DNA from 3 places in the Nocardia tengchongensis genome. Region 3 is predicted to be linked to each of the others. Evidence: riboswitches for the same ligand, from Rfam matches in the RefSeq annotation. Region 3 holds a riboswitch; each other region holds the start of a gene.
The links. Region 3 has a riboswitch for magnesium ahead of ACYVKL_RS34920 (DUF8020 domain-containing protein). Riboswitches for the same ligand answer to the same signal wherever they lie in the genome.
Positions count from the first base shown of each region.

Region 1: linked by a shared signal. The riboswitch ahead of ACYVKL_RS32985 (NRAMP family divalent metal transporter) and the one ahead of ACYVKL_RS34920 (DUF8020 domain-containing protein) in region 3 are both predicted to bind magnesium.
Region 2: linked by a shared signal. The riboswitch ahead of ACYVKL_RS29860 (MgtC/SapB family protein) and the one ahead of ACYVKL_RS34920 (DUF8020 domain-containing protein) in region 3 are both predicted to bind magnesium.

Region 1 is NZ_BAAGUM010000017.1:423,585-433,945, forward strand. It holds gene ACYVKL_RS32955 (LLM class flavin-dependent oxidoreductase) at 1-888, shown strand, start outside; gene ACYVKL_RS32960 (bifunctional metallophosphatase/5'-nucleotidase) at 1,037-2,689, shown strand; gene ACYVKL_RS32965 (glucose 1-dehydrogenase) at 2,700-3,470, opposite strand; gene ACYVKL_RS32970 (inositol oxygenase family protein) at 3,679-4,341, shown strand; gene ACYVKL_RS32975 (LysR family transcriptional regulator) at 4,468-5,376, shown strand; gene ACYVKL_RS32980 (hypothetical protein) at 5,603-5,878, shown strand; gene ACYVKL_RS32985 (NRAMP family divalent metal transporter) at 5,958-7,733, opposite strand; M-box (ykoK) riboswitch at 8,074-8,253, opposite strand; gene ACYVKL_RS32990 (DUF8020 domain-containing protein) at 8,561-9,247, shown strand; gene ACYVKL_RS32995 (hypothetical protein) at 9,289-9,648, opposite strand; gene ACYVKL_RS33000 (hypothetical protein) at 9,920-10,361, shown strand, end outside.
Region 2 is NZ_BAAGUM010000015.1:686,754-697,114, reverse strand. It holds gene ACYVKL_RS29870 (helix-turn-helix transcriptional regulator) at 1-518, shown strand, start outside; gene ACYVKL_RS29865 (glucose 1-dehydrogenase) at 626-1,390, shown strand; gene ACYVKL_RS29860 (MgtC/SapB family protein) at 1,398-2,111, opposite strand; M-box (ykoK) riboswitch at 2,335-2,508, opposite strand; gene ACYVKL_RS29855 (TetR/AcrR family transcriptional regulator) at 2,598-3,221, opposite strand; gene ACYVKL_RS29850 (hypothetical protein) at 3,352-3,750, opposite strand; gene ACYVKL_RS29845 (hypothetical protein) at 4,316-4,945, shown strand; gene ACYVKL_RS29840 (transcriptional regulator) at 4,942-5,256, opposite strand; gene ACYVKL_RS29835 (hypothetical protein) at 5,253-5,717, opposite strand; gene ACYVKL_RS29830 (Na+/H+ antiporter) at 5,791-7,716, opposite strand; gene ACYVKL_RS29825 (hypothetical protein) at 7,770-8,045, opposite strand; gene ACYVKL_RS29820 (hypothetical protein) at 8,158-8,706, opposite strand; gene ACYVKL_RS29815 (pyridoxal-phosphate dependent enzyme) at 8,845-10,179, opposite strand; gene ACYVKL_RS29810 (type III PLP-dependent enzyme domain-containing protein) at 10,180-10,361, opposite strand, start outside.
Region 3 is NZ_BAAGUM010000018.1:68,187-78,547, forward strand. It holds gene ACYVKL_RS34910 (ABC transporter ATP-binding protein) at 1-514, opposite strand, end outside; gene ACYVKL_RS34915 (ABC transporter permease) at 541-2,298, opposite strand; gene ACYVKL_RS34920 (DUF8020 domain-containing protein) at 2,335-3,120, opposite strand; M-box (ykoK) riboswitch at 3,477-3,646, opposite strand; gene ACYVKL_RS34925 (FAD-dependent oxidoreductase) at 3,789-5,027, opposite strand; gene ACYVKL_RS34930 (hypothetical protein) at 5,557-5,709, shown strand; gene ACYVKL_RS34935 (ATP-binding protein) at 5,706-8,222, shown strand; gene ACYVKL_RS34940 (response regulator) at 8,219-8,920, shown strand; gene ACYVKL_RS34945 (alkaline phosphatase family protein) at 9,008-10,361, opposite strand, start outside.

The DNA.
Region 1 (10,361 bases), on a different contig from region 3:
GGTCTGATGAGCCCGACCCTGGCCGCCCAGATGGCGGGCACCTTCCAGCGGCACTCCGCCGGGCGGCTGCTCATCAATGTGGTCACCGGCGGCGAGCGCGCCGAGCAGGCGGTTTACGGCGACTTCGCCGACAAGGAGTCGAGGTACGCACGCACCGGCGAATTCCTGCACGTGGTGAAGTCGCTGTGGAACTCCCACGAGCCGGTCACGTTCCAGGGCGAGCACATTCACGTCGAGAACGCGCTGCTGAGCAACCGTCCCGACCCGGTCCCGCCGGTCTTCTTCGGCGGCTCCTCGGGTCCGGCCGGGCCGGTCGCCGCCCAGTACGCCGACACCTACCTCACCTGGGGTGAACCGGTGCTGGCGGTGAGCCGCAAGCTGGACTGGATTCGCGGGCTGGCCGTCGATCACGGCCGCAAACTGGATTACGGCCTGCGCATCCACGTCATCACCCGCGACACCGCCGAGGAGGCGTGGGCGGTGGCCGACCGGCTGCTGGCCGGCATCGACCCCGCTGATATCGAACGCGTCCAGAACGCCATGGCCCGCAGCGAATCCGAGGGCCAGCGCCGCATGACCGAACTGCACAACGGCAGCACCGACCGGCTCGAGATCGCCCCCAACCTGTGGGCGGGCGTCGGCCTGGTGCGCGGCGGCGCGGGCACCGCCCTGGTCGGCTCGCACGAAGAGGTCGCCGAGCGTCTCCTCGAATACTCCAACGCCGGCATCACCCACTTCGTCCTCTCCGGCTACCCGCACCTGGAGGAGGCGTACTGGTTCGGCGAGGGCGTCCTGCCCATCCTGGAGCGAAAGGGTCTGTGGCGGCACCCGAACCGCCGCCCAGCCGTCCCCGCCGTGACTCCGTTCGCGAACGCCTCCAGCAGCTAGGCCCCTGATCGACGGCTGTCGCACCCCGGGTGTGGCGGCCGTCGGCGGTCCGGTCTTCGACAGCGGAATTCACCCGGCGGTCGTGCGAGCGTCGACGGCATCTGCCAGAGTCGATACCCATGAGCAGTCGACGACGGGTGCTGGGACTGTGCGCGGCCGCGATGAGCCTGGGGCTGGTGGCGGGTGCGGCGGAGCAGACCAGGCCGCGCCCGCGACTTCGACGGCCGCGCAACCGGTTTCGACAGCGGACCTGCCCAAGGCGCAACCGGGTGAGGTGCATCTGTTCGGCATCAACGACCTGCACGGAAACCTGCAGCCGCCGGACGGCTCCAACGGCAAGGTGGGCACGTACACCGCCGGGGGAGCGGTCTTTCTGGCCGCGCACCTGGCTCGGTTGAAAGCGGCCTATCCCGACAGTGCGGTATTGGCGTCCGGGGACAATATCGGGGCCAGCCCGCTGATCTCGGCGCTGTTCCACGACGAGCCGACCATCGACTTCCTCAATGCGATCGGGGTGGCGGCGTCGTCGGTCGGCAATCACGAATTCGACCACGGTGTCGCCGAACTGCGGCGGATACAGCAGGGCGGCTGCGCGATCGACGGCTGCAGTCCGGGTGAGCCCTTCACCGGCGCCAAGTTCCCGTACCTGGCCGCCAACGTCACCGACGCCGACGGGCAGTTGCCGGCAGGTTCGAAGCCGTGGACCATGCTGGAGCTGGGCGGGCACAAGATCGGGGTGGTCGGCGTGGTCACCCCCGACACCGCCAACATCGTCATGCCGGAAGGCATTCGCGGCTACCGCTTCGGCGACGAAGCCGACGCCATCAACAAGAACGTCCCGGCGATGAAGGCCGCGGGCGCGGAAACCGTGGTGGCGTTGCTGCACGACGGCGGCGCGCAGCAGACCCACGGCCGCCCGGCCGACTACAACGGCTGCGAGGACATCGCACCGGGCGTGAAAGCCTTGGCGCACAAGACCGATGCCGCCGTCTCGGTCATGCTCACCGCGCACAGCCACCAGGCCTACAACTGCACCCTCGACGGCAAGGTCGTCACGCAGGCCGCCTCCTTCGGTCGCCTCGTCACCGACGTCACCCTGCGCTTCCACGACGGCAAGGTCGACGCCTCGGCCGTGAACCGGGTCGTCACCCGTGACATCACGCCCGCCCAGGCCACCGCGAAACTGGTGGACTTCTATGCCGCGCAGGCGAAACCGCGCGCCGAACGGGTGATCGGCACCGCCGCCGCGCCGTTGCCCGCCGAACCCGCGCCCGCCGGTGACTCCCCGCTCGGCGATGTCATCGCCGACTCCATGCTCGACGCCATGTCCTCGGTGCGGGCGGTGGCGGCGTTCATGAATCCCGGCGGCGTCCGCGCGGGACTCGGCGGCGGGAACATCACCTACGAGCAGGCTTACACGGTGCAGCCGTTCGGCAATCAGGTGGTGGCGGTGTCCTTGACCGGTCAGCAGATCCTGAATCTGCTGGAACAGCAGTGGGACAACGCCAGCAAGCCCGCAGTGCTGGCCGTCGCGGGCATCTCCTACTCCTATTCCGAGACCGCGCCCAAGGGCCACAAGGTGATCGACGGCAGCGTCCGGGTCGCGGGGGAGCCGTTGAATCCCGTAGCGGTCTACCGGGTTTCGACCAACAGCTTCCTGGCTGCCGGGGGCGACGGCTTCACGGTGTTCACCCAGAGCAGCGAAACCCTGGTCGGGCCCATCGATCTGGACGCGCTGGAGACGTACCTGCGGGCCCGCGGCGCCGTCGCCCCGCCGGGCGGCCGGATCGAGAAGCGTTAGCGTCGCGGAATCATTGGCCCATCACGTATTTCACGGTGGGCCCGGCGGTCCAGCCGCCGTCCACGGCCAGTTCGGCGCCGGTGATGTAGGCGGCCGCGTCCGACAACAGGAACACGATGGCGGCCGCGATCTCGCCGGCCTCGCCGACCCGGCCCATCGGGGTATTGGGATAGCCGCCCTCGCCCTGCCGAATGCCGACCTGTGCGGTCATCGGCGTGTAGGTCATGCCCGGGTGCACCGAGTTCACCCGAATCCGGTCGGTGCCGTTCTCGATGGCGGCCACCTTGGACATGCCCCGCACCGCCCACTTGGACGCGCCGTAGCTGCCGGTAAGGGCCAAGCCCATGAGACCCGCAGCGGAGGAGACATTGACGATCGAGCCGCCGCCCGCCTGTTTCAGCGCGGGAATGAAGGTCCGCATGCCGAGGAACACCCCGACCAGGTTGATGTCGATGACCTTGCGGAAGTGCTCGACCGATTCGTTCGCCAGCAGCTCGCCGGTCGAGATCCCGGCATTGTTGACCAGTCCGTCGACCACCGTGCCGCCGAAGGCTTCGCAGGCCGCGGCCAGCGCGGTCACCCAGTCGAGTTCGGAGGTGACGTCGAGATGCTGGTAGACCGCCGGCGCGCCGAGCTCGGCCGCGAGCGCCTTGCCGTCATCGTCGAGCACGTCCGCGATCACCACATTCGCCCCGGCCGCGACCGCCTGCCGCGCGGTCTCCGCACCGATGCCCCGGGCCGCGCCGGTGATCAGAATCGTCTTGCCGGACAGGTCGTGCATGGGAGGCTCCTTCCAGAGGATCCGGCGCACGGTGACCCGTCCGCCGGCCACGCAGTTGTTCGCTGAATATTGTCCGACGCGTTCCGAATTGGCGCGGAGCCGCACCCGGTACCAGATCATTGATATCTCGATCAGTGCAGCTCATGTCATCGAGCAGGCAATTCGGCGACCGGTGGCGAGTGCTGCCCACGCGCCGTAGGGTGCGTTCGTGAACCGCGCGACCGCCGCATCGAACGACCGGGCCGCTACCGTCGCCCAGTCGGCCCAGTCGGCCCAGTCGGCCCAGGTCGCCGAGGTGGCAACTGTCTCCGCGCCGGCCACCGTCGCCGAACTCATGGCCCTGCTCGCCGACTGCCACGACGCCTGGGACATGCCCGACCGCAGCGGCGATCCGGTCGACATCCTCGACCACGACCGGCAGTGTGCCGAGCTGCTGCGCCGCGACTTCCCCGCCGACGAGGAACTCCAGGTCGCCGGACTGGTCCACGACATCGGACACGTGCTCGTGCCCGGCGACGACGCGGGGCACGGCGTCCACGGCGGTGACGCCGTGCGCGGGTTGCTCGGTGCACGCGTCGCGCGACTGGTGGAACTCCACGTGGTGGCCAAACGGTATCTGGCAGCCACGGATTCGGCCCACGCCGCGGCGCTGTCGGCGTCCAGCCGCCGCACGCTGGTCGCTCAAGGCGGACCCATGACCGCCGCGGAGATCGCCGCCTTCGAGAGCGATCCCGAATTCACCGCCGCCATCGCCCTGCGCCGCGCCGATGACGCCGGCAAGGTCGTCGGCCTCACCGTGCACGCACTCGAAACCTGGCGGCCGATCGTCGAGCGCGTGGCGGCCGCCGCTGACCTGGCCGTCGCGCGCTGATTCCGTCGCCACCTGGCGGCCGCCCGCCGACCTGGACCTCGTGCGGTGATTCCATCGCCACCGGGCGGCTGCCCGCCGGTGCCGAGGTCATCGGACCCGGTCGCGGGGCGCGCATAGACTCGATCTATGCCGTTGTCCCCGCGCGTCCCCGATCTGTCCGCCCTCGACCTGCTGCTGTCGGTGATCGAGCTGGGCAGTCTGGGGCGCGCGGCCAAGGCGCACGGGATCAGTCAGCCGTCGGCGAGTTCACGGATCCGCTACCTCGAGCAGCTGGTCGGCGTGCCGGTGCTGGAGCGGACGACGCTCGGTTCGCGGCCGACCGCGGCGGGGGCGCTGATCGCGGAGTGGGCGCGCGATGTGGTGGACGCGGCCGCGCGCCTCGACGCCGGGATCGACAGTCTGCGCACGCAACGCGATTCGCGATTGCGGGTGGCGGCGAGCCAGACGGTGGCCGAGTACCTGTTTCCCAAGTGGCTGATGGGTCTGCGGGCGCGGATGCCGGACACCTCCATCGCGCTGGAATCGGGCAATTCGGCCGAGGTGGCCAGGGCGGTGCTCGACGGGCGGGCCGGAATCGGATTCGTGGAGAGCCCGCGGCTGCCGGGGGAGCTGGAAAGCCATGTGGTGGCGCGGGATCGGCTGGTCGTGGTGGTCGCGCCCGGTCATCCGTGGGCGCGGCGCGCGGAGATCGGCGCGGGCGAGCTGGCGCGCACCCCTCTCATCTATCGCGAGCCCGGGTCGGGAACCCGGAACTCCTTCGAGCGGGCCATGACGGCGGAGGTCCCGGGGTGGGAGCCGGCCGTCGCGCTGGAGTTGTCCTCGACGACGGCCATCAAGACCGCGGTCGCCGACGGCCTGGCGCCGGCGGTGCTGAGTTCGCTGGCCGTCGCGACCGAGCTGGCCGAGGGAATTCTGGTGTCGCCCGGCGTGACGGGTCTGGATCTGGAACGGCAGTTGCGGGCGGTGTGGCCGATCGGCCAGAAGCCGACCGGTCCGGCGCGTGACTTGTATGCCATTGCGTGCCGCCCGATCTGAAGCATTCCAGCGGGTTTCGCTGTCACTTCCGGGAGTTTTGTCCGATGTGTTGACAGAGTGACGCCGATCACCATAGTCTTCCGGCGCGAGCCGAACGGATTTCCGGACGGCCATGTCTGCCTGCACATTCAAAGTGCCTTTACAATGGCTTCGCTGAATTCGCAGCGCGAAGACACAAGTGCGCCAACGCGTCCCGTGTGCGTTATCAAAGGGTTATGGTCACGGAATGGTGCGAACCGCCGCCGCTGCCGCAGACCCGGATGAGCCAGTCATTCCGGCCACTGCTTCGCGGGCGAAGCTAGAGGTTGTTCCCGAAACGCCCGACCCAGAAGCGCCCCAGCCCCATTCTTTCGGCGCACACGTCCTGAGCGCGGCCGATATCGAGCGACTCCCGTCCTCGGCCCGCCACCGCATCGCGGCCTTCATCCATCTCCAGGTGGCGACCCTGGAGGAATGGCCCGAGCCGGTGCTGCCCCCGATTCCGGAGCTCGACGAACTCTGACCGACCCGGCCGACGCGGAAGTTCCGCGCCGGCCCACCCGAGATGTCGGGTTCTGTACGGGCCACCGACGGCCCGGGGCTCAGCTGCCGATGGCCTGAGCCACCTTGACCCCCACCAGGATCACGGCCACCAGCAGGTATCCGCGCAATGCCAGCATGCCCGCGGTGCGCCCCGGGGAGAACGCCGGACGCTCCAAGGTGTCCAGCGCGGGGGTGCGCCAGGTGTCGCGGTCGGCCCGCAGGATGGCCCTGCGCTCGTCCCGCGTCAGCCGGGTCGCCTCGAGCTCCTCCACCTGATCCGGGTCCAGATTCCCGAATTCCTTTGCCGTGCGCTCGGTTTCCCGGCGTCGGCCGCGCTGCCAGGCGATCAGCATGCCCGCGCCACCGAGCACGCCCACCAGCGCACCCCCGCCGAAACCCAGCTCCAGGTTCGCGGTGGTGATGCCGGGGAAGAAAGTCGCCGCGGTCAGCGCCAGCGACAACAACACCAGCGACCACACGATCACGCCCGCGACGATGTTCTGCCGCACCGTGTTCACCCACGGCCCCAGCACCGCCTTGTCATTGCAGAGCAGCACCAGGAACACCGTCGCCGAGGGCAGCAGCACCCCCGCCAGCGCCTGTACACCCTGGGTGAGCAGGCCCAGCACGTGATCGGGGCTGAACGACACCGCCGCCGCGAGCGCCAGCAGCGCCGCGTAACCCGCGTAGAACGCCGGCGCCTCGGAGATCTTCCAGTGCAGCGAATGCCGCTTGCCCAAGGTGTCGCCGAGCGCGTAGGTGGTGGCCAGGCCCACCGCGTTCGCCCCGATCAGCGACGCGTCCAGCAGCAGCAGCGCGAACAGCGCGCCCACCGTGGGCCCGGCATGGTCGTGCAGCGCCCGCGCCACCGCGCCCGCATCGGTGAAATTCCCGGCCGCGACGGTGCCGCCGAGCCCGAAGGTGGTGGCCGTCATGATGGCGACGGCCCCGGCCATCACCACCACGATGCCGACCCACAGATCGATGCGCTCGTAACGGATCCACCGCGGGGTGATGCGCTTGTCGACGATATTGGACTGCTGGAAGAACAGCTGCCAGGGTGCGACGGTGGTGCCCACGATGGCGACGATGAGCAGCAGCAGCGTCGAGTTCAGCCCGCCCGGGAACGAGGGCACGAAGCCGTGCACGACCTGGGATCGGTTGGGGTGCACCAGGAATGCCAGCGGGAACATGACGATGTTCAGTGCGATCAGCCCGAACAGGAACCGCTCCCAGCGCTGGAACGACCCGCCCGCCACCATGGCGAACAACCCGACGGCGGCCAGCGGCACGGCCACGTCCTTGGGCAGCCCGAAGTAGCTGAGCGCCATGGAGACACCGATGAATTCGGTGACGATGGTGAGCGCGTTGACCACGAACAGATCGCCCACGCTGAACGCGCCCCAGAACTTCCCGAAGCGGTCGAAGATCAAGCGCGCGTGGCCGACTCCGGCGACCGCGCCCAGGCGGACCACCATCTCCTGGTTCACATACAGCACCGGGATCAGCAGGATCAGCGTCCAGGCCAGGGCCATGCCGTAGTTCTGCCCGGCCTGCGCGTAGGTGGCCACGCCACCGGCGTCGTTGTCGCCGACCATGACGATCAGGCCGGGGCCGATGATGGCCAGCAGCATGCGGAAACGCTGGAGGCGCGAGCGCCCCTCGAGGGTGTCGTGGCGGCCGATGGAGCCGAACGCGCCGACGATGTCGCCGACGTGGGCGCTGTCCATGACGGCGCCCGTCGGGCCGGCGGTGTCACCGGGCGGAGTGGCGGTGGCGCCGGAGGCGGCGACGGTGGAGGTGCGGCGGCCGGAGCCGTTCGCGAAGAAGGCCATGGCCTGTCCCTCGCTTTCGATCAGCAGTTTCTGCGGGCATGCGGAATACGCCCGGCGGCAGCCGATTTCGGGCAGCGATCGACCTGACCACGGCGCGCGCCGACGCCGGCGCAGGGTGCGCCGGGGCAGCTCGAGCGGGAACGGGTCAGCCGGTGACCGGAATGCGGCGGGCCGGGGACGTCGAGAACGTGAAATACGTACTCGGATACGGACTATCGCCGGAACTCATGGTTCGTCCCTCACCTCCTTGCCGCCGAGGCGTACGGGGACGCCGCTGATCGTGGTGTCGCAACGCGCACGGCAAGAAGGAACCAGGGCCGCGCACACGAACAGCGAAGGCCCCGCACCCCTCTCGTCAGAGCTTCGGCACTGCACGACGTATCCGGGGGCTCGCGGCCCGGGGAAGCCACTTCGGATCACCCCTTAATCCGGGGTGATCTGTCCTAACCCTGGGCGTCTCTCGACGTCGTCGGATCAGTGGCCTGTGTTCGTACAGGAGCCTCGCCTAGCGAGGTGCTGACTTGGGCAATGGTGAGCCCGGGTCGGGTGCTTGTCAAATCCGGCCCGGTCGGTTCGCTGAAACCCCGTTTGTTCATCTTCGAGACATATTGGATATACCTGAATGAACGGCGGATTCACTTGGCGTGCAACGGGATAGCCACGGATGTGTAACGAGTCACTTATGGCAAATATGCATTGCCGATCAGCTGAGAACAGACTTAGGGTTTGCTTGTCACTAACTGATCCTGCGATGAGGTTTAATTCCGCGGGCCTACTCAATCGAGGTAAATCAAGTGCGCAAGAGTGGATTCGCTGCGGTTACCGCATTGGTGGCCGCCGTCACGGCAATTACCGCAGGAACAGCGAACGCCGACCATGAGGTGGGTGACGTCGGTGCCGTTCACTACTCGGCATCCGCTACCGACCGATCGGCGGTCATTTCCACCGATATCGGCTCGATGGACGTGGAGAATGGCGTTTTCAAGATCAAGGGCGCCGATGGCACGGTAGTTGCCGGAACCGAGCTGACATTCCGGGTGGACGACTTCGTTTTCCCGATCGCGGCCGAAATCCGGGAGCGCACTGTCACTTTGACGCCGCAGCTCGATCTGCAGCACGCGGCCTACCAGCCGGTCGCGCTGCCTTTTGAGGACACCGCTCCCTGGAAGACCCCCTACGACCGCGAGCAGGCGGCGTGGAACCGTATGAAGGACACCATCTCCGTCGGCGCGACCATCGGGACCCTGGTCGGCGGCGTCGGCGGCGCGGCCGTCGGCTGCGCCCTGGGTGGCATCGCCGTCGGCGGCGGGGCCACGCTGGCCACCGGCATCATCGGCGGCCTGTTCTCCTTCTTGCCCGGTGCGGTCGTCGGCTGCCTCGCGGGCGCCGCGGCCATGGGTGCGCTCGGCGCGATCGGCGGCCTGCTCCTGGTGACCGCCCCGGTGGCCATCGCCGCCGCGATCCAGTACTTCACCACCATCAACCAGCCGTTCACCCCGGCTCCGGCGAAGTAGCGGGAGCGGAGCTCGGTGTCGGGTCGTGGCCGGTCAGCCGGTCACGACTCGATGCCTTCGCCCTTCCGGACCTGCCACGAGCTGAGCTGGCGCGGCCGGTACTCGGCGCGGACCAACGGGTTGTGGCCCTGCCGCCCGACCTGCTGCTCCCGTTTGAATTCGCGGAAGTATTCGAACCGGATCATCAACAGGCCCGAAACAATCAGTACCGCAGCGGCAATCCCGCCGATGAGCGCCCAGCCGTAGAATTTCGACGCGGCCGCCACGATCGTCATGCCGAAGGCCGCGATCCCGAGCAGGCACATCACCAGCGCCGCGCCTTCTCGCGGGTCCTCGATAGCGTCACCGGGATGCGGATGCCAGTGCTGACCGTCCTGTTCGACCGCTGTCACCCTGACCATGTCCTTACCTCCCTCGAGCAGCGAAGATTCCTTTCTCTTCTCCAGAATGCACCCGCCGCCCCGGCTACGCGAGGGTAATATCCCGGATTAACGAACAAAGCGCCGGATTGTGTTTCAACCCTGCTTGGCGCGGTGGTCCGGTAAATGACCGCGTCGTATTTCGGACGATCGACCGGAATAGCTTTCGCGCGCACTGTGAGAACGCTCGAAGGATTCGAAACCCGCCGCCGCGCATAGCATCTGGTACGCGAATCCAGGTACGTTCGGAGACATGGGGAGTCCGGACGGCGTGTCACGCCGCTCACGCAGGTTTCGCCGTCCGCTCGCCCTGGCGGCCGGTGTCGTGGCGGCGGTGACGATCGCGGGTCTGTTGCCGAGTTGGTGGTGCGGCCGCGACGCCGACGCCTGGTTGCGCGGGGATCCGGGACGGGTGCGCGCGCTGGCCGAGGAGTCGGTGGCCTTCGAAGCCGCCGACGATCAGCAGCGCGCGAACGGATCGAGTGGCGAGCTGACCGGCATGTGGGGACTGATCGCACATCAGATGACCGCGCTCGGCCTCGCGCAGATCTCGCTGGCGCACCCCGAATGGCGCGACCGCTACGCCCCCGTCGCGACCCGCGCGGCCGCCAAGACACTGCTGCCCGAGATGCGGCCGGTGTTCACCGCGGCCTGGCACGGCGAGGACGGCGTGACCGTGCCCGACTCCGCGAACG
Region 2 (10,361 bases), on a different contig from region 3:
TCACCGCCGAAACCCGCAACCTGCTCGACGCCTGGGGAACCCGGCCCGCGGTGCTGCGCGACCGCTATTGGAGCGTGCTGGCCTACAACGACGCCGCCCGCGCCGTCTTCGACTACGACGGCCCCGGCCACAACTGCCTGATCACCTACTTCACCAACCCCCGCTACCTCGCCATGAAACAGGTGTGGGCCCACGGCGCACCCGCGGTCGTGGCCGCCTACCGCGCCGACTCCGCCACCTGCCCCGGCGATCCCGGATTCGAGGCCGTCGTCACCGAACTCGCGAAGCGCAGCCCCGAATTCGCGACCCTGTGGGCGCGCCACGATGTCGGTGCCGCCGCCCAAGCGGTCAACGCACTGCACCACCCCCACGCCGGCGAGCTGCACTTCGACACCACCACGCTCACCCTGGCCGACCGGCCCGATCAGCACGTGGTGCTCTACAACCCGCGCCCCGACACCGGCACCGCCGAAGCCCTCGACCGCCTGCACCGCCTGCGCCTGGCCCCACCCGCCTGACAATCACGGCGGCGTGAACAGGGGAGACGCCAGCGTGAAGGTGGTGGTGTCACACCCACGATAAACACGCACTGTTTGCCCCGCGCCGGCCCCGGCACGCTGAAGCCATGACGCACAACGCATCCCGCTTCGACCACAAGATCGCCCTCATCACCGGCGGCAGCAGCGGCATGGGCCTGGCCACCGCGCAGCGCCTCATCGACGAAGGCGCGCACGTCATCATCACCGGTCGCGACAAAGCCCGCCTCGATGACGCCGCCACCGCCCTGGGCCCGCGCGCCACCGCGATCGCCGGCGACATCACCGACCCCGACGACCTCGCCGCACTGACCCGCACCATCACCGAACAATTCGGTCGCCTCGACGTGGTGTTCGTCAATGCCGGTATCGGAGCCTTCCAACCCCTGACCGCCGTCACCGCCGAGGAATTCGACCGCGTCGTCGCCATCAACGTCAAGGCGGCCTTCTTCACCATCCAGGCCACCGTGCCGCTGCTCGGCCCCGGCAGCGCCATCGTCGTCAACGCCTCCTTCGCCCTCTACCGCGGCGCCCCCGGCGCGGCCCTTTACAGCGCCACCAAGGCCGCCGTCCACAACGTGGCCCGCACCGTCGCAGCAGAGCTGGCCCCCAAGGGAATTCGCGTCAACTCGATCAGCCCCGGCTACATCGACACCCCCGCCTTCCGCGCCGAAGCCTCCCCGCAAGCCCAAGCCGCCGCCGGATCCCTCGTCGCCACCGGACGCATCGGAACATCCGACGAGGTTGCGGCCGCTGTTGCGTTCCTGGCCTCGTCCGACGCCTCCTACATCACCGGCATCGACCTGCTCGTCGACGGCGGCCTGACCACCCTCGTCCCCTCCGCCATGGTCTGAACCGTGCTCACTGCTCGGTTTCCACCGGCCGCGGCACGGTGCGCCAGCCGACACTGGTCACCGAAGGCTCCAAGCTCAACCGGCTCACCGCGGACTCCATCTGACGATCGTCACGACGATCGCCGGTGAGTTCGGCCCGCACCTGCACGCGGCCCGGGGACGTGTCATGACTCGAGATCGACACCAGCCGCAAGTCGGTGCGCGTCAACGACTGCACCAGCAGCGCCCGCACCTGCGCCTCGTGGGCGTCGTCGGTATCGGCGTGGAAGGCATACAACGCGTCCTGGGCGTCGGTGCCGTCGGCGATCGGGCGGTCCACCGACCGGGCCACGGTGCGCAGCGCGGTATTGACCACCACCACCGCGACCGTGCCCGCCGCGGCCGTCGAGTACATGCCGGCACCGGCGAGCGCACCGACCGCGGCCGAACACCACAGGGTGGCAGCGGTATTGAGGCCGCGGATATTGAACCCGTCACGCAGGATCACACCCGCGCCCAGGAAGCCGATACCCGAAACGATCTGCGCGGCAACGCGGGTCGGGTCGGCGGTGGCGCCGTTGAAGCCGTGCGCCGACAACAGCACGAACAGCGTCGCACCGGCCGAGACCAGCGCGTTGGTGCGCAGACCGGCCATGCGGGCACGGAACTGACGCTCGAATCCGATGATCGCGCCCAACCCGACACCGGTGGCCAGGCGGAGCAGCATTTCCCAGGTGGTCATCTCGATCTCCCAGCAGATGACGGCGCACTCAGGAATCGGACGCTACCGGGAACGGGGTAACCGCCGAGGAATAAGTGGAGTGTCGCCTAGTGAACGATTGGCTAACGGAACTCGGTCCCGGTCCATCGGGCACGCCCACCACCTCCTCGGCACATATCGACAACGCGACGCCACAGCGTCGCGTGCATGCCGGGGGAGTGGGACCGGCGGGGATTCGCCGGTGCGGTACCACCCCTCGTAAGACCTTCAGCACTCCACGGCGTAACCCGCCACCTGGGCGGGAGCCGGTCGGGGCGTCCCCTTAGCTCGGGGAAGCCTGTCCTGATCCGGGGCGTCTCTCGACGTTCGGGATCGCCGGCCTGTATCCGTGAAGGAGCCTCAGCTAACGACGGCACCTTGCGTCAGCGAGTAAACACCCGTACGCGCCGATCGGCAACCCGATGTGACCGCCGTCGCCCCGCACCCGCCCGGCAACCCGGGCCGGTGTCAGCCGCGATACATCCCGCGGTAGGCGTCGATGGTCTGCACCAGATGATCGACGATCTGCTCGCGGGTAGCGCGCAGCGTGCCGTTGAGCCACGCCGAGAACATGCCCGCATTGCCGCTGGCCATGGTGACCGCGGCCAGCCGCCGCCGCACCGGATCGTCGATGTGGGCGAACAGATGATCCTGGATCAACCGGGTGAAGGCGGGCATCACCGCGATCGTGGTCTGTCCCAGCCCGGTCGAGGAATACGGCTCCACCAGAAACAGCCGCGACTTGCGCGGATCCTGAAGCACCTTGTCCACCAACGTTTCCGACAGCGCCCGATCGCGGTCGGGAGAGTCGGCGACGGCGAACGCGGTCATCGGATCGAGGAACTCGTCGGCGATCTGGCGATAGAGCACATCGAGCAGCTCGTCGCGGCTGGCGAAGGATTCGTAGAAATAGCGGTCGGTCAGTGTCGCGCGCCGGCACACCGCGCGCATGGTGACCGCGCCCGCCCCGGACTCGCCGATCAGATCCAGTGCGGCCTCGAGCAAGGCGGTGCGGCGCGCCTCACGGCGTTCGGTGAGGGTCGTTCCACCCCAGATGCGGGGCTCCTCGGAGGGAGGCTGCTCGGTCTGCACCGGGTCAAGAGTAATGCCCGGGCCCGGGTGTGAGCGCACACCCGGCCCCGGACCGGCCGATACGCGAACCCATCGGCCGGCTCGGCTCACCGGCGGGCGACCCGAGAATGCGCGGGTGAACCCGCCGCGCTCACTTGGTGACCACGCAGGCGCTGCCCAGATTGATGCCGGTATTGACCGTCACCGTCGCCCACTGGGAGCCGTTGTAGGTCCAGGCCTGCACGTAGTGCGTCCCGGTCGAGGTCGGTGTCCAGCTCGAGGTGGCGGTACCGCCGGTGCCCAGGCTGAACTGCTGTGGATTGAAGCTTGCCGCATTGCTGTCGTAGAGCCACACGTACTCGTTCGGACTGCCGTTGACGGTGACGGTGTAGGCGCAGTTGGTGCCGTAGCCGCCGCCGATGCTGGTTCCGGTGGCGATGTTCACGCTGCTGACGTAGGCGGCCGCGTCGGGCGCGGCCAGGACGAGCGCCGCGGCCGCGGCGGTAGCGGTGGTGAACGCGGCCAGAGCCGACTTGCGTGACCGAATCATTGTCGATCATCTCCCCAGATGAACGGGTGAATGAAAACTGCGACGCCATTGGCGCATACATGCAGTGTCGGCGTTGCGCACCCCCGATACGCCCGTATCGGACCAGTCGTTGCCGACCCGTCGGTTCGCGCGCCCGGAAGATGATCTCCGGCAACCCTTTCGCTGCACCACCCTGGTCGCGAAACGTCAACAGCCCCTAATGATCCCCTAATTCCCACGCTCACATCGCATTTCAGCAACTGCATCGCTAACGTTCTGTTTGTCCGAAGTGCCCGGGTGAAAAAGCGCAGACACCCAGCGGTACACGACGACGGCGAGTCCTCTTCCCCGAGACTCGTCACCCCGCGTCCCCGCCGCGCAGCGGGCGCCGCGATCCCGGCGGCGCCGGGCCGACCCCCGATCCCGGCCCGGCGCCGCCGCCGCGCATCCAGGACCGATTCCGCCACAAGGTGAGCGCGGATCGCCCGACGCTGCAATGATCGACCCAGTTTGGATTCAGTTCGGGGCGGCATTGCGAATCAACCTGTGCTCGTGGACTGTTCGAGGTGCAGAAGGATCGACCAGTATGACCGCAAGCCGGTACGCCAATAGCCCCGCCGTTGCCGAGGCCGTCGAACCATCCGGATGGGGGCGGCATCTGGGCGTCGGCGACGACATCGCCGACAGCCTCGACGCCGGACAACTGGGCACCCTGATCTTCCTGCGGAAACTGCTGCGCTGCTGGTACATCGCCAATACGCTGCTCGCGCTGGCCCTCGGAGCGGGCCTGGGACTGCTCGCCTGGCAGTACGGGCAACGCACCTACGGCGACTGCTCGACCGGCACCACCTGCTACCCCGGCTGGGAGTTGCTGGTACTGGGAATCGGCAGCGGCGTCATCGCCGCGGTCCTCGTTTTCGTGGCGGTCTCACTGCCCTGCTTCGTGATCGGCTACGCCATCCGCTGGTCGGCGCGCGCCATGGCCGACCGCAACACCGCGCCCGAGCACCACTACCCGCCCGAACCGCAGCGCGCCCCCGACCGCCACGAATGGCGCACCACCGAGCAGCCACCCCGCCGGCCCGCGCGCACCGAGCAGAATCCGCCACGCCCCGCGCGCGGTGAACAATCCCCGCAGCGCCCGATCCGCGGCGAACAGCCCGCCCGCCGCCCGGCGCGAGGCGAACAACCGGCCCGCCGCCCCGCGCGGACCTAGACCCCGGGCTCCCCGGGAGCCGTTGCGCCGGCGACGATGTCGCGCAGCGCCGCGATGTGCCCGTCGAACGCGGCGCGCCCCGCCGCGGTCAGGCGCGCCCGCACCTTGCGGCGACTGCCCTCGAGGCGACGCTCGGTGCTGACATAACCGGCCTCCTCCAGGGTCGCCAACTGCTTGGACAACGCCGAATCCGACAGTCCCAGGCGGTCTTTGAGGAACGCGAACTCCGCCCAATCGGCCGCGGCCAGCGTCGCCACCAGCGTCAGCCGGGTACTGGGATGGATCAATTCGTCGAAGCGGGCGATACTCACGCGCGCACCCACCGGCGCAGCACCCGCAGCAGCTCCGGACCGCCGAAACCGATCACCGCGGCGACCAGCAGCGCCGACCAGCTGCCCGGATGCCCGGCACCGTCCGCGTCCAGGGCGATGGCCGCGACCACCGTGACCCCGACCAGCGCCACCAGCATGCCGATCACCACCAGCGGGGTGCGACGCCCCGCGACATCGGCGCTGAGCTGGACCCCGCCGGTGCGATGACGCCCGCCGAGCAGCCGCGAGGCCAGGGTCGCGTGCCCGGCCCCGAACGCCAGGGTGGCCGCCGCGACCAGCCAACCGGGTCCCAGATCGCCGAGCACACCCAAAACCAGCCAGCCGCAGGCCATTCCCCACCAGTATCCGCGCGGCAGCCCGACCTCGCGGGCCATCTGCCGCCGCGCCTGCCCGGCCGCATCCAGCGCGGCGCGGGCCTGATCCGGAGTGATGCCGTCCATGATGACCCCTCACTTTCCTACTTGGAAAGTAAGACTCCACTTTCCCGGTAGGAAAGTCAAGGGTGTGGCCGTTTCAGCCCAGCAGCTCATCCAGGTAGCACCAGCGCCACGACTCGCCCGGCTCCACACTGCGCATCACCGGGTGCCCGGTGTTGTTGAAATGGTTGGTCGCGTGATTGCCGGGCGAGGAGTCACAGCACGCCACATGCCCGCACTCGAGGCACATCCGCAGATGCACCCACACCAGACCCTCGTCGAGGCATTCCCCGCACGCCTCCGGGGTGTCGGGCACCCGCACGCACGGCGCCTCCCGCAGATGCTCACACGCTCCCGGCGGCATCGGCACCCGCAGCGGGGTTCCGTCGTCCTCGTCGGCCTCGGCGACGCGATCGATGGTCGACTCCTCGATGTCGAGGGTGGCCATCACCGCCTGCAGCACTTCCTGATCCACCAGCCCCGAATCCCGGATCCGCAGCACGGTGTCGCGTTCGGCGGCCAGCATCGCCAGCCGCAACCGGCGGTACTCGCCGCTGGGGGTCACCCGCTGGGATTCGGAGCGGCCCAACAGCTCCCACGCCGACTGGGCTCGCACCACCACCCGATTGCGCAGCGCGTCCACCACATCCGGGGGCGTTTCGGGCGCGATGTTCTCTTCCAGCGCCTTCAACCCCGCCGTGGTCGCCTGTTGCAGCAGGTTCGCCTCCTGCAACAGGTCCTCGGCGCGGCTGGGCCCGCGCAACCGCAACAGTCGCACCAGCCACGGCAGCGAGAGTCCTTGCAGCAGCAGCGTTCCACCCACCACTACGACCGCCAGCAGCCGTAGCGTGTCCAGCTCCGGGGTGTCGGCCGGCAGCAGCAGTGCCGCGGCCAGCGTCACCACCCCGCGCATGCCCGCCCACGCCACCACCGCCGGTCCGGTCCACTCCGGCTTGGGTTTTCCCTGCCGCCGCCCCTCGATCTGCCAGGCCGCGTACGTCGCCGGGAACACCCACACCGGCCGCACCACGATCACCGTCACCAGCACCACCGCGCACGTGGCCAGCAGCGTCGTATGCGGCAGATCGCTGTGCCAGGCGGCCTCGACGATGTGGCGCACCTGCAACCCGATCAGCAGGAACACCGCGCTCTCGAGGATGAAGGCGATGGTGCGCCAGTTGGTGTGCTCGGCGATGCGCGAGGCCGCGCTCTGCCACTGCGGCGCACCGTGACCCAGGATCAGCCCGCAGGTCACCACCGCGATCACCCCCGAGGCGTGCACGGCCTCGGCGGGCAGATACGCGATCCACGGCGCCAGCAGCGACACGCTGGTGTCGAGCACCGGATCGTTGATGCGCCGGCGCAGGAACGCCAGGATCATCGCCGCGGCCACACCGAACAGCGCGCCACCGCCGGCCGCGCCGATGAAACTCGCCCCGGCCTGCCACAGGGTCACGCTGCCCGCCATCGCGGCGACCGCGGTGCGCAGGGTGACCAGCGCGGTCGCGTCGTTGAACAGCGACTCGCCTTCGAGCAGGGTCACGATGCGGCGCGGCATCCCGACCCGGCGCGCGACCGCGGTGGCCGCGACCGCGTCGGGCGGGGCCACGATCGCCCCGATCGCCACCGCCGCGGAGAACGGCACGGGCAGCAGCCAATACACCACCGCGCCCACCGCGAACGCGGTGAACAACACCAACCCCACCGACAGCAGCGTGATCGAGGTCTTCTTGGGCCGGAAATCCACCAGGGAGGTGCGGATCGCGGTCGTGTACAGCAGCGGGGGCAACAGCCCCAGCAGCACCAGTTCGGGTTCGATGTCGAACTCCGGCACGAACGGCAGATACGACGCGATCACCCCGGCGATGGTGAGCACGAACGGCTCACCCAACCCCAACCGGCGCGCACCGGCCGCCAGTGCGACCGCGACCGACACCAGCACTACGAGTCCGAACGCCCACTCCACGTGATCATCGTGCCAGCCGGTCTGCCCGATCAGGGCATCGGCTCGCCCCGGCCACACGACCGGGCCCACCTGGGCGGTGCCGGCGCGCGGCGCTCAGCGGCGTGGCAGCCTCAGTCGGCGTGCCCGGAGCGCGATCGAGTGATCGCGAAGACCCCGATCCGGGCGGCCAGCGCGACCAGCCACAACACCACACCCACCATGTTGAACACCGGCCCCCCACCGGTATAGGAACCGACCAGGATGGAGACGACACCCGCCGAGAAGCACAGCACGGTGGTGGCATGGCAAACGGTCAAGGTGATGCGCAGGTCGGTGTCCGGACCCGCGGCGCGCTCGATGCTGATGGTGAAACTCCTGGCAACACTGTTGAATTCGACCCGCTGCACCTTAGCGCCCCGAACCCTGAACCGCCGAGTCCACCGCCCAACCCTCCGACAGTCCGCCGATAGCCGCCCGGTTGCTCTGGGACTCAACAGGATTCGCGGCAACTCTGCCGGGCTACTTCACGCAGATCCAGGTCCCGCCCTCTTCGCGGGCTTCCATCTTCGGCGACTGGTATTGCCATATGCAGGCGATTTGCATGTCGATCGGGGCTTGGCACACCCAGGTCATCCGGTCGACCACCGCCGGGCGGACCTCGTTGCTCGTCGGGAACGTAACCCGGCAGTAGCCGAGCATGTCCCGTATGCCGCCTTTGGCGTTCTGCTCGGGGGTGAAACACATTCCGCTGTAAGGGTCGTTCATCGAGAACGTCAAATGCAGCCCGGACTGCTTGTACTGCCAGTCGCAGGCCTTGCCGAGATCGATGGCGGCCTGGCAGGACTGGCCCTCGACGTGGTCGTAACCATAGGACACGCAGTATTGCTGCAGGTCGAGTCCGCCGATCGAGGTGGACGCCGGCGATCCGGATGCGGAGGCGGGCTCGGCGCGATGGCCGCCGACGGCGAATCCGATGGCGAATACCGCGGCCGCGACCACCGTCGCCGCCAAAGTGACCAACGCCCACTTCGGAATTCGTTCCAACAGTGGCGCGATCAGCTTGCCCATCACCGCGTCCAGGAATGGCGAAATGAACCGTTCGAACACGACCGCCCCCTGTTTTGCTGCTCACCCGACCCCACCGAATTCTATCGCTCCGCCAGGGGGTTCCACGACGTAAATCGCTGGGGCTGTGACAGTTTGGCCTCAGGCGGGCCGAGGTGCGGATTCCATCGGTTTGCCCGCGTCACGCCAGGCGGTGATGCCACCGGCCAGGCTGCGCGCGTCGTACCCGGCTCGGCGTGCCACCGCCGCGAAACGCAGCGACACCTCACCGACCGGGCACACGAAGACCACCGGACGCGAACGCGAGAACGGAACCCCCTGGGTGAGCATGTCGTCGAGCTGATCGTCGCGAATGTTCAACGCCCCGGGCACATGGGCGATCCGATACGCCATCGCACCGCGGGTGTCGACGATCGTCGGGCGCGCGGTGCGGTCGAGCTGCTCGAGCTCGTCGGGGGACAGGATCGGGGTGGCCGACAGTTCCGCTGCGCTCGGCGCCGGTGCGCGCCCGGGCTTGCCGAACAGTTCTGGGCGGCGCTTGCGGATGTAGGACAGATACGGTTCGAGCCGGTCGCACACGATGATCACCGCCACCAGCGGATCCAGGTGGGCCGCAGGCGGTTCCACCGACCCCAGGAATTCCAGCGCCGCGGCGTAGGTCGCGCCGCTGGTGGGCCCGGCCAGCACCCCGTGCCCGGTGGCCAGGGCCAGGGTGGCGTCGACCGCGCGCCCGGCCTCGACCGTCATGATGCGGTCGTAGAACTCGGGCTGGAACAACCCCACATCCCACATCTCGGTCTCCGAACGGATCCCGGGAATGAAATCCCCGCGCTCGGAGACCACCGCGACGGTTTTCAACTCCGGATTGTGTTTGCGCAGAAACGTCGCCGTGCCCCGGGTCGAGCCGGTGGTGCCCAGCCCGCCGATCAGATAGTCGACGCGGGTGATGCCGTCGCGCGCCAGATCCTCGTGAATCTCGCGCCCGGTCCCGTGATGGTGGGCCTCGATGTTCTTCTCGCTGGTGTACTGCGAGGGGTGATACCAGGCTCCCGGGGCGCGGGCCATGGTCGATTCGATGACGGTGTAGACGTCGTTGGGCGCCGTCGGATCCGGGCATTCCGACAAACCCGGCAATTCTTCGATGTCGGTACCCAACAGCTGCAACAGCTCTCGCACTTCGGCGACCTTGATCCGATTGGTCACCGCCCGCAAGCCGATCCCGTGCAGCGCGGCCAGCACGCGCAGCGCCTTGGCGGTATTGCCGCTCGACGCTTCGATCAACGTCTGCTTCCCGGCGATGATCGCGTCGAGGTCGTCGCGGATCATGCCCCACGCCACCCGATCCTTCACCGACCCGAACGGGTTGTAGAACTCGAGTTTCGCGTAGAGCTCGACGTGGGTGAGTCCGTGCACGGCCGGATCCAGCCGCAGCAGTGGGGTGTTGCCGATGAGTTCGGTGATGTGGTCGTAGCGCATTCAGTGCACCTCGTGCCAGTCGAGGTCGCGGCACACCCGGAAGACTCCGGACTCGCGCGCCACCGCCAGTTTCGGCGGCACTGGATGCATCGAGGCGCGCGCGGCCGACAGATCCATGTGGTAGGCGGCGGTATTGGGGAACACCACGAAATCACCCGATTGTGGATACCGCTCTAGCCACA
Region 3 (10,361 bases):
TCAAGACGTCCAGCGCCGAGAACGGCTCGTCCATCAGCAATACCTCCGGCTGCACCACCAGGGCGCGGGCGAATCCCACCCGCTGGCGCATGCCGCCGGAAAGCTCCTTGGGATAGGCGTTCTCGAAACCGTCCAGGCCGATCATGTCGATGGCGTCGGTGACCCGCTCGCCGCGCTCCCAGGCCGAAATCCCTTGGGCGCGAAGGCCGAGTTCGACGTTCTGCCGCACAGTCAGCCACGGCAGCAACGCGAAGGTCTGGAACACCATGGCGGTATCGGCATTCGGCTCGGTGATCTCGGTCTGCCGGATGCGCGCGGACCCCGCAGAGGGGAGCGTCAGGCCCGCGATGATCCGCAGCAGCGTGGACTTGCCGGAGCCGGATTTGCCCAGCAGCGCGACGATTTCGCCCTCGCGCAGCTCGAGGCAGACATCCGAGAGCACAGGCAGCTGCTCGCCGGAGGGGTTGGTGAAGTTCTTGGTGACACGATCGACGGTGATGATGGGGGCGGACACGATGGGTCCTCCTTTCGAAAAGTGTTTCAGCTCAGCGAGAATCGCCGTTCGGCGGTGCGCTGCAGGCGTCGCCACAACAGGCGGTTGATCGTCACCGTGACCACGCTCATCACCACGGTGCCGAGCAGCACCCTGGCGAAGACGTCGTCGGTGGTGGCGTTGGTGATGTACGCGCCCAGGCCGTAGGCCTCCATACGCGTGTTCCCGGCCTCCACGACCTCGCCGACCAGCGTGGCGTTCCACGCGCCGCCGAACGCGGTGATCGCGCCGACCACGTAGCCGGGGGCGATCGCGGGCAATATCAACGACTTCCAGCGCTGCACGCTGTGCACGCCGAGATCGTCCATGGCCTCGCGCAGGTCCGTCGGGATCTGCCCGGCCGCCGCGATCACGTTGAACAGCACGTACCACTGCGCACCCAGCGCCATCAGCACGATGCCGCCGACATTCAGTGAGATGCCGGTGTAGGTGAGCGCCGCGATGACGAAGATGAACAAGAACTGGGCCGGGAAACTGGCCAGCACCTGCACCACCGGCTGAGCGAACCGGCAGACGCGCGGATTCATCCCGATCCACACGCCGACCGGCACCCACACGATGGTGGAGACCACCAGCAGCACTATCACGCGGCCGAGGCTGGCTAGCCCCATCAGCGAGGTCGGCCCGAATTCGGCCAGGCCAACGGTTCGTTCGAAGTAGGAGGCGAGTGCCCAGGTGCCCCAGGCGAGCGCGGCGAAGAGCAGTCCGAAGAAGAGCACATCGCCGATGCGGCTGCCCGCGCGCTCGTCGTAGGCGGAACGGGTGCTGCGCCCGAAGACCCGCATGAGGCGATCGACGTGCTCACCGACCGGTCGTAGGACCCGTGCCAGCCGGCCCGGCACCGTGCTGCGGCGCAGCAGGTCGAGCACCAGACTCCTCGGGGCCTGCGCACTTTCGGTGTGCTCCACCCGGAATCGCTCCGACCACGCCGTGAGCGGCCGCCAGAACACCACGTTCACCAGGACGATGGTGAGCACCATGACCAGCGCACCCACGATGAGATTGCCGACCTGAGCCTCCGAGGTGGCCGCCGCGATGAAGCTACCCATGCCGGGCAACGCTTCGTCCCGGCCGGATACCGTGATGACCTCCGAGGCCGCGAGCATGAACCACGCGCCGCCGAAGCTCATCATGCCGTTCCAGATCATCGGCACCATCGCCGTCGGCACCTCCAGCTGCCACAGCCGCTGCCAGCGGGTGAGCCGCATCATGCGGGCCGAATCATCCAGCTCCCGGGGCATATTGCGCAGCGCCTGGTAGTAGGCGAAGGTCATGTTCCAGGCCTGCGCGGTGAAGATGGCGAAGATGCACGCCGCCTCCGCGCCCAGATACGAGCCGTGGAACAGGCCCACGAACGCGGTGACCGTGATCGAAACCAGCGCCAGCACCGGCACCGACTGCAGCACGTCGAGGGCCGGGATGAGCACCTTCTCGGCTCGCCGCGAGCGTGCCGCCCACTGGCCGACGATCAGTGTGAAGAGGATGGACGCCGCCAGGCCGATGAACATGCGCAGCGTGGTGCGGGCCGCGTAATAGGGCAGATTCGCGGGATCGGTCGATACGGCCTCGGTTCCGGTATCCGGCGTCCAGGGCACCGACATGTCCCGAAACAGCCGCAGCACCAGCAGGATCAGCAGCACGCCCGCGCCGATGATCAGGTAGTCCACCGCTCGGAGCCGGCCGCGTACCCGCGGTACCTCGGGAGTCGTCTTGGGGCGGTCCGGAATTGTCAATTCAAGAGTCATTGCTGTTCACCTCGCTCCGAGCGGCTTCGTCGCAACTCAGTTGGTCGATTCGGCGGCGACCGCGGGCGGTGCGGTCATGACGTTGTAGGCGTGGACGGCCGAGGCCAGCACCGCCGGTACGCCGACGAGCAGGTTGAAAACCACGACGCCCATTCCGGCCCCGACCACCGCGCCTTCCAGACAGCCGGTGATGGCGCCGGGAATCGCCAACGTGCCCAACGTCAATGCGCCGACCGCGAGACCTTGGCCCGCGCCCAGCAGGACGCAGCCCAGCGGCGCGCCGATGACGGCACCCAGCAGCGTGCCCACCGCCAGGGCCACGGTGAGCTCGTTGTTGACGTTCTGGAAGACGGTATTCATCCGATCCTCGAAGCTGTCGGGATCGGCAATCTGCTGTGCCGCAGGGCCTTCGGCTTGCGCCTCCGCGACGGCGTGCAGCTCCGCGGCGATGCGTCGTTCCTCGGCGCTGACCGGTCGGGCCCGATCCGGGCTCGGGGTGAGGGTGGCGCTGTCGCCGTCGATGCGGGCGTCGATCGGGTACGTCGTGTCCTGCTTCGTGATGGTCAGCGGGATCGCCCCCACCACCACGCCCTGCGGATCGAGGATCTGCAGCTGGTCGGCGGTGGTTCGGAACGTGCCGAGGTCGGTGTGCAGCACCACCGATCGGTCCACGATCCGGGCGTCGCCGGACACGGCCTGAACGTTCACAGCGTCGGCGAGCCGGACGTCCGGTCCGGGTGCTGTGGCCGAAGCGGCAGCCGGGGCGACCAGTCCGGCGGCGGTCAGCGCCGCGGTGGCGAATGCGAGCAAGCGAATTCTCATCGGGATGTTTCCCCTCGGGATACCGCTGCCCGCATCGGTTTCCGGGCAGCATCGAATACCGTCGAGCACGGTGGTGCCGACGGGTCGGATATATATGCGAATCTCCGAATTCATTCGTAAAATGTGCACGCGAATAATCCGGTGCCGCGCAGGCGGCATCGTGATATCGGAGAATTACGTGCGTCGAGATATCGACGCGGTGTTGGTGTGCTGGCTAGCGGCCCGGACCGAGGCGGAGGGGCCGGCCCGGAGATCCCGGGTCATCATCGGGTGCCATCTTGCTACCCGACCTCCTCACTGGTAGAACGCGATTCGTCAACGCACGCGGGGAGGTCGCCCGGAACTCTCGGGGCGGACGCACACCCCTCTCGTCAGAGTTTTGGCACTGCACGACGTGTTCCGAATCGGAAAGCCACTTTGGATTACCCCTTGATCCGGAGAAATCTGTCCTAACCTTGGGCGTCTCTCGACGTCGTCAGATCAGTGGCCTATGTTCGTGCAGGAGCCTCGCCTATCGAGGTGCAACAGGGAACCTAGTTAACGACTCGTTAAAAGTCAAAACCGCTATTCGCTCATTCTTCGACCGTGGCCGACGCCACTGACAGGGCACCGGGCGGATGGCGTTGCGGAGCCGGTGGCCCCCGCCAAGACCACCGATGTCGGATTACCTACCCAACGTTGCGTGACGCGGCAGCAGCGGTCAGCCGTTCGGCTCCACGCTGGGATGCCGTGACGGCCTCCCGGGCATAGCGATGCATGCGCTGCTCGTAGTCGGCAACGGCGCTGAGCAGCGTGCCCCGGCCGGAGCCGAGACACATGGACAGGGTGGCGGCATCGCGCAGAGCGGTGTTCGCGCCCAGTCCGCCGGCCGGGCTCATGGCGTGAACGGCGTCGCCGAGCGCGGTCACTCGGCCGCCCGGCCAATCCGTCAGCGTCTGGGCCGAGCGAATCGGCAAGACTGCCAACGCGTTCCGATCGGAGGCAGTGAAAACAGCCCGCAGTCCAGGATGCCAATCCGCGCTGATGCCGACGGCCGTCTCGAGCATGTCGCCATCGAGTTCTCCGCTGTCGGCGAATCCGAGGGCCGTGCGCGTTCCGAAACACGCCCAGTACAGATAGTCGTTCACCGGTGTGAGGCGACGCCCGTCGAAAGCGCTCGCGCGGAATGCCATCGCATCCACGATGACGGCGAATCCCTCGGCGAATACCACCGACGTTCCGTCGAGCAGCGTTTCGGCGACCAGAGCGCGGGTGCGGGGAGTAAGCGTGGTTCTGCCGTAGAGACAGACCATCCCGGTGTCGACCGGATCAGCTGCGGGTACCAGTTGCCTGCGTACCGCGGAGTTCACCCCGTCGGCCGCCACCAGCACGTCGCACACCGTACTGGTCCCGTCCCTGAATCGCGCCGTAACCCCGCCCGCGCTCTCGCTGACATGTATCAGCTCCTTGCCGAACCGAATTTTATCGGTGATGCCGGTCATCAGAATCTCGCGCAGGGTCTGCCGGTTCACACTGAGATCACCATCCTCGGCCGTGTCCGCGCCCTCGACGGCCGAGGGCCGCCACGTATCCACCACCCGCCCCGATACCTCGTTCAACTCCACGTCGACGAACCGTCCGCCCGACCCGGCCACCGCGGACGTGTCCCGCAACATCTCCACCAGTTCCCCCGGCAAACACTCGGCCAAACTCTGCTGCCCGGTCTCATCGATCCGAATGCGGTACCCCTGAGTTCGGCTATCCGCCTCCGCATCCCGTTCGTACACCTCGAACTCCATGCCGTTCCCGCGCAGCCCCTGTGCCAGGCACAACCCGCCCAGCCCCGCTCCGGCAATCACAACTCGCACTATCGCACGCTCACTCTCACAACAAGATCGACCACTCACACCGAACCGGTGCACAGCCACGCTCGCTGTCTTCGCTTGCGCCGGGCTTGCACCACGCTGGCGCGTCCGGCAATGGACCACCGCGGGCAGCTGTCCATCCCGTCGACCACGCAGCATCACGGCAAGCGACGACCGATCAACCCCACGCTCGCCGTAACAACCCGCAGGATTAACCGGTCAACCGCCCATACGTGCCGTGGCATGCTCGCGTCGGCGAACAAGCCCAGCGCGCCACGGGTGATCCTTGACGTCACACGAACAGTCGGTGGCGGACGTTTCGGCGAGGATGCGCTGCCCGAGAATTGACCCTCGCCCGACGTAGTGCTGAAAGGACTGCCTGAACGAGGTCCCATGTAATGAGAGCGTCAAACGGCTAGCCCCGTAGTTTTCATCTGCTTCGGTCTGCTTCGGTCCGCTCGGATGGCGTCAACAACCCGACACACCGTCGTAAAGAAACCGTCAGGATCGGCGACTTGACCAGCATCGGAGGTATGAAGTGGGGAGCCCGGCCACGGCCGGGGCGATACCCGCACATATACAAGGAGAAACCGTGCCGCACGTCGCCGTCACCCTGATGGTGATCTTCGGGTTCCTCGGTTGCGCCCTCATGCTGCGCATGCTGGCCAACGCCGAAACCACCCGCGAACCCGTCCGCACGGCGCAGCAGGGCATCCGCGCACCGCGCGCGATGATGGACGAGTGAAACGCGGCCAACTACGCATCTACCTGGGTGCTGCCCCGGGCGTGGGCAAAACCTACTCGATGCTCGGCGAAGCCCATCGGCGGCTGGAGCGTGGACGCGATGTGGTGGCCGCGGTCGTGGAGACCCACGGCCGCAGCAAGACCGCGGAGCTGCTCGCCGGGATCGAGCGCATCCCGCCGAAGATGGTCGAATACCGGGGGGCGACGCTGCCCGAACTCGACGTCGAGGCGGTGTTGCGGCGCGCGCCGGCCGTGGTGCTGGTGGACGAGCTGGCGCACACCAACATTCCCGGCGGCAAGCACGAGAAGCGGTGGCAGGACGTGCAGGAGCTGCTGGACGCGGGCATCGACGTGGTGTCCACGGTCAATGTGCAGCACCTGGAGAGCCTCAACGACGTGGTCGAGCAGATCACGGGCGTGGTGCAGCGGGAAACCGTGCCGGACTGGGTGGTTCGCGCCGCCGACCAGGTGGAACTCGTCGACATCACCCCGGAAGCGTTGCGGCGCAGAATGTCCCACGGCAACGTGTACGCCGCCGAGAAGGTGGACGCCGCGCTGCGCAACTACTTCCGGCCCGGCAATCTGACCGCCCTGCGGGAGCTGGCGCTGCTGTGGCTGGCCGACCAGGTCGATGCCGCGCTCGCCAAATACCGTGCCGACCACCAGATCACCACCACCTGGGAGGCGCGCGAACGCGTCGTGGTGGCGGTGACCGGCGGCCCGGAATCGGAGACCATCGTGCGGCGCGCCAGCCGCATCGCCGCCAAGTCCAGCGCCGAACTGATCGTGCTGCACATCGTGCGCGGCGACGGCCTGGCCGGGGTGTCGACGCAACGGCTGCACCGGCTGCGCGATCTTGCCACCGGTCTCGACGCCGAACTGCACACCGTGACCGGCGAAGACGTGCCGACGGCGCTGCTCGATTTCGCCCGCCAGGTCAATGCCACCCAGCTGGTGCTGGGCACCTCGCGGCGCTCGCGCTGGGCGCGCATGGTCGACGAGGGCATCGGCGCGACCGTGGTGCAGGAGTCCGGCAAGATCGACGTCCACATGGTGACTCACGAGGAATCCAATCAGGGCGGCTTCCGCTGGTCGGCGCTGACGCGGCGGGAACGCAATCTGGGTTCCTGGTCGGCGGCGTTCTTCGTGCCGTCGCTGATCTGCGCGGTCATCTACTTCTGGCTCGACCGCCTGCTGGATCTCAGCGGTGAGAGCGCCCTGTTCTTCATCGGCGTCATCGCGGTGGCGCTGCTGGGCGGCGTGGCCCCGGCCGCCCTGTCCGCCTTGCTGTCCGGGGTGTTGCTGAACTGGTTCTTCACCGAACCCCGCCACAGTCTCACCATCGATCAGCTCGACAATTTCCTCACCATCGTGGTGCTGCTGCTGGTGGCGGTCGCGGTGGCGGCGCTGGTGGACGTGGCGGCCAAGCGGGCGCTGGAGGCGCGCAAGGCTTCTCGCCAGGCCGAGCTGCTGACCTTGTTCGCGGGCTCGGTGCTGCACGGCGCGAACCTGCAGGATCTGCTGGAACGCGCGCGGGAGACCTACGGCCAGGACGCGGTCAGTCTCGTCACCGATGACGAGGTGCTCGCGTCGGTGGGAGATCAGCCGCCGACGAAGGTCGGTGACGCCGAGACCGCTGTGGAGGCGGGCGATGACATGCATTGGCTGCTGTTGCGAGGACGAGCCGTGACGTCCGGGGACCGCCTGGTGCTGGGCGCGGTCGCGAATCAGGCGGCGGGACTGGTGCAGCAGAAACAGCTGCGCGCCGAGGCCAGTGCCGCGCAGGCGGTCATGGAGGCCGACAAGCTGCGCCGCGCCCTGCTGTCGGCGGTCAGCCACGACCTGCGCACGCCGCTGGCCGCGGCCAAGGCGGCGGTGTCGAGTCTGCGCAGCGACGACGTCGAGTTCTCCCCCGAGGACACCGCCGAATTGCTGGAGACCATCGAGGAATCGGTGGATCAGCTGACCGCGCTGGTCGGCAATCTGCTGGACTCCTCCCGCCTGGCGGTCGGGGTGATCAAACCGCAGATGCGCAAGGTCTACCTCGACGAGGTGGTGCATCACGCGCTGATGGGCATGGGTACCCGCGGGATGCGCCGCACCACCATGGACCGGGTGAAGGTGGATGTCGGGACCATCGCGGTGCGCGCGGATTCCGGTCTGCTGGAACGGGTCCTGGCCAATCTGATCGACAATGCCGCCCGCTACTCGCCCCGGGATTCGATGGTGCGGGTGGCGGCCGAGCAGGTCGGCAAGCGGGTGGCGGTTACCGTGGTGGACACCGGCCCCGGCGTACCGACCGGCCTGGAGGATCAACTGTTCGAGCCCTTCCAGCGGCTCGGCGACCGCGACACCTCCACCGGCGTGGGCCTGGGCCTGTCGGTGGTGCGCGGCTTCGTGGACGCCATGGGCGGCACCGTACACGCGGAACCCACCCCCGGCGGCGGACTGACCATGGTGATCGACCTGCCCGGGGGCGACGACCCCGCGGACACTGAAGAGGAGAACGGGTGACGAACGCGGCGGCGGCGCCGATCAAAGTCCTGGTGGTCGACGACGAACCACAGATCCTGCGCGCCCTGCGCATCAATCTGTCGGTGCGCGGCTACGAGGTGACGACCGCGTCCACCGGCGGTGCGGCCCTGCGCGCGGCAGCCGAGAAACACCCCGAGGTCATCATTCTCGACCTCGGCCTGCCCGATATCGACGGCATCGAGGTGCTGGCCGGACTGCGCGGCTGGTCCACCGTCCCGGTCATCGTGCTCTCGGCCCGCACCGACTCCTCCGACAAGGTGGAGGCGCTCGACGCGGGCGCGGACGACTACGTCACCAAACCGTTCGGCATGGACGAACTGCTGGCCCGCCTGCGCGCCGCGGTCCGCCGCTCGGCGACGACCGCCGACACCGCCGAGCCGGTCATCGAAACCTCTTCCTTCACCGTCGATCTGGCCGCGAAGAAGGTCACCCGGCACGGGCGCGACGTGCACCTGACCCCCACCGAATGGGGCGTGCTGGAGATGCTGGTCCGCCACCAGGGCAAACTGGTCGGCCGCCGGGAACTGCTGCGCGAAGTGTGGGGCCCGTCGTACGCGACCGAAACCCATTACCTGCGTGTCTATCTCGCCCAGTTGCGCCGCAAGCTCGAGGACGACCCCTCCCAGCCCAAGCACCTGCTCACCGAGGCGGGCATGGGCTACCGGTTCCAGTCCTAGGCCCGCAGACAAGATCAGGGGGCTCTCACCGCGTGGAATCGGACAGGATTCCACGCGGGAGAGCTCCCTGCTCTCGTTCGGAACCCGTCAGCTCGGCAGGGACGCCGTGTGTTCGGATTTCACGGCGTCGAGCTTGCCGGGGTCCAGGCCGAGACGGGCGAGCATGGTGGGCGCCACCTGGGTCAGCGAAACCTGCTCGGCGACATCGTGCTTCGCGATGCCCGAGCCCACCACCAGCAGCGCGACATGCCGGTCGTCGGGGCTGTCGCCACCGTGCTCGGCGATCTTGGACTTGCCCGCGGTGTAGACCGTGCCGACGGTGCCCGCGAACAGGTCCGGCACCCGGGTGTCATCGGCGGCCGCGCCGAAGAACTTGGCGGCCTCGGCCCCGGCGAAGACGTGGCTCGGGTCCACGCCCGACGCCGTGAAGGGCTTCGGGTTGCCGTTGATGTCGGTGCCGGTGCCGTTGGTCTCGAGCACCTTCCGCTTCGCGAAGGCGGTGGCCTCGGGCGAGCGGTCGGCCAGCCACCAGACCAGCGCGGCGTCGTCGATGGAGTGCTCGATCAGCTTCGGGGTCTGCGGATGGGTGGCCGCCCATTCCTTGTTGACGGCGTCGACGATCGGCTTGTCGTCCACGCGGGTCAGCGCGTCCGGCTTGATGGGTGACTGCCCGTGCTTGGCGGTCACCACGATCGTGGTCTTGTCGCCCAGACCCGCCTTGTCCAGGGCCGCGACGAAGCGGCCGATCTGCTGATCCACGAAGTCCAGCGAAGCCGCCAGCGGCGCACCGGGTTTGCCGTCCGAGCCGTACCCCTTCGACACGGGCAGCTTCTGGGTGACCGAGACCGCCTGGAAGTTCATGCCGAACACCGCGGGCACCCCGGGCGACTGCGTGCCGGAGTGGTCCTTGCCGCCGATCTCGTTGACGATGGCGTCGGCCTTGTACGTGTCGTACTGCTTGACTGCGTCGACGTCCTTGGTCCAGGCCGCGCCCTTGGGCGACTTGCTGTCGATCTCGGGGGTGAACAGGTCGTCCACCGAGCGGCCGCCCTTGCCGTTGACGATCTGATACGCCGGATGCTTGTCCGACCAGGCGGTGCGCTGACCGGCCTCGTGCACCACCGAGAAGACGGTGTTCACCTTCAGATAGTCCGACGGCGCAATCGGCTTGCAGGTGGCCGGATCCACCGGCAGCTTGGCCGGATCGAGCACCGCGCTCGGGTCGCCGGTCATGGCGGCGATGCCGTTCGGCAGGCCGGACAGGCCCTGGCCGCCGTCGAGCTGATCGGTGTCCTTGTCGATCTCCTCGGTCAGCGCGACCTGCGCGCCCTTCTTGGCGGTCGCGCAGTCCTTGGTGCCGGCCGGCAGCAGGTCGCGGGCCCAGGTGTCGTCGTAGTAGACGCCGGTGGTCTCGGGGCTGCCGCCGGTGAGCAGGGCCACC